2 regions of the Lysinibacillus sp. UBA5994 genome follow, and region 2 is predicted to be linked to the other one. Evidence: riboswitches for the same ligand, from Rfam matches in the RefSeq annotation. Region 2 holds a riboswitch; the other holds the start of a gene.
What was found. A riboswitch is a leader RNA that binds a small molecule or an ion and turns the genes downstream of it on or off. The one in region 2 is predicted to bind cobalamin.

Region 1 (2,407 bases), on a different contig from region 2:
GCTCAGATAATGGACCAGATTGTGTATTGAATAGCAGTGCTTTCGTAGATAAAGGCTCAGAGGTAGCAGTTTTGTATTTGCCACTGTCTTTTAAATACGTATAGTTATCTAAACTAATAATGCCACGCCCATAAATTAAATCTAATTCTTCGTTTTCAAATGCTAATGAAATAGATTCTGAGTCAGGAATAATTTTTACTTTTATTTGTTCAACTAGTGGTTTTTCTCCCCAATAGTTTTCATTGCGACTAAATAATGCATATTCGTCCTTTTTGTATTCAGTTAATACCCAAGGGCCTGTTCCAATCGGTGCTTTGATAGAATCTTGCGTCATATCATCCTTTGGGAATCCGTTATCCCCTAAAAAACGGAAAGGTCTGACGAAGGCAAGTTCGTTTAAGACTGGATAATAATGCTCATCCAATTGCAGACGAATTGTAAAATCATCTACTTTTACAACCTCTTTCATGTGGTTAACCATGCCCATCCAAGAATGCATGTCTCGATTCGCTAAAACGGCGTCAAAGTTACGAATGACATTATCTGCATTAAATGCAGTGCCGTCTGAATATTTCACGTCTTTTCTTAGATGGAAAGTATACGAAGTTTTATCCTCAGAGATGTCCCAGCTTTCGGCGAGCTTAGGCGTAACAGTACCATCATCATTGTATTCCACCAAGGATTCATAAACCATTGCTTGGGCAGTCATTTGATTCGGTAAATATGTATGAGGATTCAATGGACCGACATCTAATGGCCAGCCAATCGTTATTATTTTTTCATCTGTTTGGTTTGCTGAGGTCTTTTCCTTTTCTTCATCCGTGCCTGTACAGCCAGCAAGTAAACTGAACGTCAGGACAAGCAGGAAAGGAAGTAAATACTTTGTCAATCTCATTTTCTGTCTCCTATCTCTATTCGTAGTACAAATACATCTACTTGTTGAAGAAGAGAAGGCATAAAAAAACCTTATTCTAAAAAAGAATAAGGACAGAAAAACCCACGATGAGCAAGTCTCCATCCATCTCCCTATCTTTCGTAGATCATCAATGAATCTTCTTACAAGCAGGCATTCTGGCTCATGAATCATCATTTTGTTTCACCTTCCCAAGTACTCACTCAGTGGTATTTGAAACAAAACTCCTCATTTACAGCTGCGGGACAGCATGGGATTTTCACCCATTTTCCTTTTAATTGAATGAAAGACGATTTCACTCAAACTTGTAATGATTGCTATGAAATTAGTAATAAACATAACATGCTCGCCTGTTCACGTCAATTTTACTTTCTGAAGATAATATATATATATCGACGTAACATAAAAAGACTAGGGATTTACCCTAGTCTTCGTTATTGGAGAGTAGATGTAGTAGATTAAAAATCATTTCGTTAGCTTGATGTAGATTGCTGTACAGCTTGACGCAACGTTTTAGTAGCAGCAACCATATTCGCTAAAGCTGCAACGGTTTCATCTTCTTTTCTCGTTTTTAAGCCACAATCTGGATTCACCCAGAATTGATAACGGTCCAGCACCTGTAGACTATCTTTCATAATAGCGAGCATTTCATCCTCGCTTGGTACACGAGGGCTATGAATATCATAGACGCCTAAGCCAATTCCTTTTTTATAGGGCTGTACTTGTAGTGAGGTAATAAGTTCCCCATGACTTCGTGATGTTTCTATGGAAATCACATCTGCATCTAGTGCGCTAATTGGTTCGATGAAATCATTAAACTCGCAGTAACACATATGTGTATGGATTTGTGTTTCATCTTTGACACTAGATGTCGCAAGCTTAAAGGAATTGACAGCCCACTCTAAGTAAGCCCCCCATTCCTCCTTTCTAAGCGGTAAACCTTCTCTTAACGCTGGCTCGTCCACTTGAATAATTGATATACCTGCGTTTTCTAGTGCTTCCACCTCTTTACGGAGTGCTAATGCAATTTGATAAGCGACATCTTTACGGGACAAATCATCTCGCACAAAGGACCAATTTAATATTGTTACTGGCCCTGTCAGCATGCCTTTTACAAATCGCTTCGTTAGGCTTTGGGCATAGGCGGATTCTTTTACGGTAATTGGTGAAGCCCATGCAACATCTCCATAAATGATCGGAGGCTTCACACAGCGTGATCCATATGAAACAACCCACGCTTTCTCTGTAAAGGCAAAGCCAGTCAGCTTTTCACCGAAATATTCGACCATATCTGTACGCTCAAATTCACCATGAACAAGTACATCGATATCTAATTCCTCTTGTATGGAGATCCAGCGCTTTGTTTCGTCTTCTAAAAATGTTTCATAGGCTTCATTCGATAATTGTTTCTTTCGCCACGCATTACGATTTCTTTTCACTTCATCTGATTGCGGGAAGCTACCGATTGTAGTTGTTGGAAACAGCGGTAATCCT
Region 2 (2,407 bases):
GCGCTGTTCCCGTCTCTTGGTTCATTGCCCAAGGTTCATTTTCTTCGCGTAAACGTTGATGTGGACGTAATGGCTGTTTCTCTTCACCCAGGGTATATTTACGTTGGTAACCGCGGGGCGTAATCATCTTATTGTCATAGAAAAATGTTGACGAATTCCCGATAATGACAGTTGTCAACATACCAATATCATGTTCTAGCATTTCTGCTAGTGTTGTCATGGTCACTTCTTGACGCTCTCGATAGGCACTTTTCACAAGCCCTACTGGTGTGTCTGGCGAACGATATTCTAAGAGTATTCGTTGAGCCTCGACAATTTGTCTTGTTCGACGTCCACTTTTAGGATTGTATAAAGCAATGACAAAGTCCGCCATTGCAGCTGCCTCGACACGCTTTGCAATTAAATTCCAAGGTGTTAGATGGTCACTCAAACTGATTGTACAAGCATCGTGCATAATAGGTGCACCAAGTATGCTAGCGCATGAATTAATCGCAGAAATCCCAGGAACAATTTCAACTTCAATTCCTGTTGCTTCTGTCCAGCCTAGCTCAATTAACACCTCATAGACTAATCCTGCCATGCCATAGACGCCTGCATCACCACTCGAAATTACTGAGACGATGCTCCCTGCTTCAGCTTGACGAACGGCTTCCTGTGCACGCGACACTTCTTCTGTCATGCCTGTACTAACAATCGATTTTGCACTTACTAAATCTTGAATCAGCTCTACATAGGTTTTATAGCCTATAATCATATCACTTTGTTGTAAAGCCTCTACTGCACGTGTCGTAATATGCTTAAAATCTCCAGGTCCAAAGCCTACTACGAAAATTTTTCCTTTTTGCGCCATGTTGTTACCCCTCTTTCACCTTTTCGATCCCTTTAATGGCAGTTGTTTGAGCAGTACGCTGTAATGTACCTTCACGAAGTGTAAAGACATGTTCGTTGTATAAGGATTCATGATGTAAATCTTGTACTAGTGTTCTAGCATGCTCTGTTGATGGCACACGATACCAGTTTCCTTGAGGATAAGCGATTACCACACAAGCATCCTTGCAGCGTCCATTACAGCGCGTTCTTGTCGTATGTATTTCCTGATCGAGTGCTTGCCGCTGTATCTCATCTCGAATGGCTAAGGTAATTTCCTCCCCATCCTTTTTCATGCAGCTACTGCCATTGCAAATAAAGAGATGTGTTTTCATCCCCTCTAAATTCCAAGTTGTCATCTTCTGTCTCCCCTCATTTGCTTTTTGGAAAAAGAAAAACCTTTACTCTATAACGAAGAGTAAAGGTTTTGTAGAAGCCAAATAAAAACGAATAGAATGAAATACAGGTACCCGCTTTCGCTTCAACTTCTCCCTCCGAAAAGTTTGCATGCACAATCAAATAAGCAGGTTTCCTGACTTAAGCTTCATTTTACTGTCGCACCTTCCCAAGTTTGCACCAGTGGCTTTGCGATTTCATCAGCTATTACAGTAGCGGGGGCTGTATTGGATTTTCACCAATTTCCCTATTATCTCGAGCTATTCGAGCACTTATTGACGTTTTATATGAAATTTTTAGTAGAATTTTAAATAGAAAACTGTCTTTATCATATCTTATTATTTTAAAATTTCAATATTTCTTTAAAAATTTATGACAAATTTATCAATTTTGAATGGAACTAGGTATGAAATTTATACAATCTATATAATTTGCGCACAAAATTTTATCAGAATATTCACCGTTGACCTTTAATTTAAAAAATTTCATAAAAGGTATAGCATATTTATGGAAATTCATGTTACACTTTGTCGTGAAATCTCACAATTTGAATGTTTTTCGGTGCAAAGTGCTTGTCATTTTGCTTAAAAGGGAAGCCGGTTTGAGTCCGGCGCGGTCCCGCCACTGTAATAGGGAGCTTTATAGAATATGTCACTGTCCAACGGATGGGAAGACCTATAAAGCATTGAACTAGAGCCAGGAGACCTGCCGAAAAATAAGTGATCGTTTCAACCTACGAGGATAGGTGTGCGGCTTAGCAGATGAGACTGTTATTTGCTTTTTTAGCTATGCACTTTTCCACCTAAGGAGAAGTGCTTTTTTTAATTACGCACGCAATATTCTAAAAATCTATTAATTAGTTAGGAGGAAAGCTTTTTGAAATTATCATGGTGGAAACTTAGTTATTTTTTACTGGCCTTTTTAATCGTGCCAAAACGTGCCTTTGCCATGCATATCATGGAAGGTTTTTTACCAATCGAATGGGCTATTTTTTGGTGGGTGATCTCTATCCCATTTATCATTCTAGGATTGCGTTCTATTCGAAAAACCATTGATGAAAATCCTGAAACCAAAATGCTTTTGGGGCTTTCAGGAGCCTTTGCCTTTGTGCTATCCGCCCTAAAAATCCCTTCAGTTACAGGTA

Region 1: another riboswitch for cobalamin. It lies ahead of nikA (nickel ABC transporter substrate-binding protein); the one in region 2 lies ahead of B3D98_RS16970 ((2Fe-2S) ferredoxin domain-containing protein).

What each region holds. Positions count from the first base shown of each region.
Region 1 is NZ_DJAU01000026.1:139,258-141,664, forward strand. Features, by position in the region: gene nikA (nickel ABC transporter substrate-binding protein) at 1-895, opposite strand, end outside; cobalamin riboswitch at 1,045-1,237, opposite strand; gene metE (5-methyltetrahydropteroyltriglutamate--homocysteine S-methyltransferase) at 1,387-2,407, opposite strand, start outside.
Region 2 is NZ_DJAU01000056.1:144,848-147,254, reverse strand. Features, by position in the region: gene cobJ (precorrin-3B C(17)-methyltransferase) at 1-850, opposite strand, end outside; gene B3D98_RS16970 ((2Fe-2S) ferredoxin domain-containing protein) at 855-1,226, opposite strand; cobalamin riboswitch at 1,373-1,554, opposite strand; cobalamin riboswitch at 1,806-1,990, shown strand; gene B3D98_RS16965 (energy-coupling factor ABC transporter permease) at 2,140-2,407, shown strand, end outside.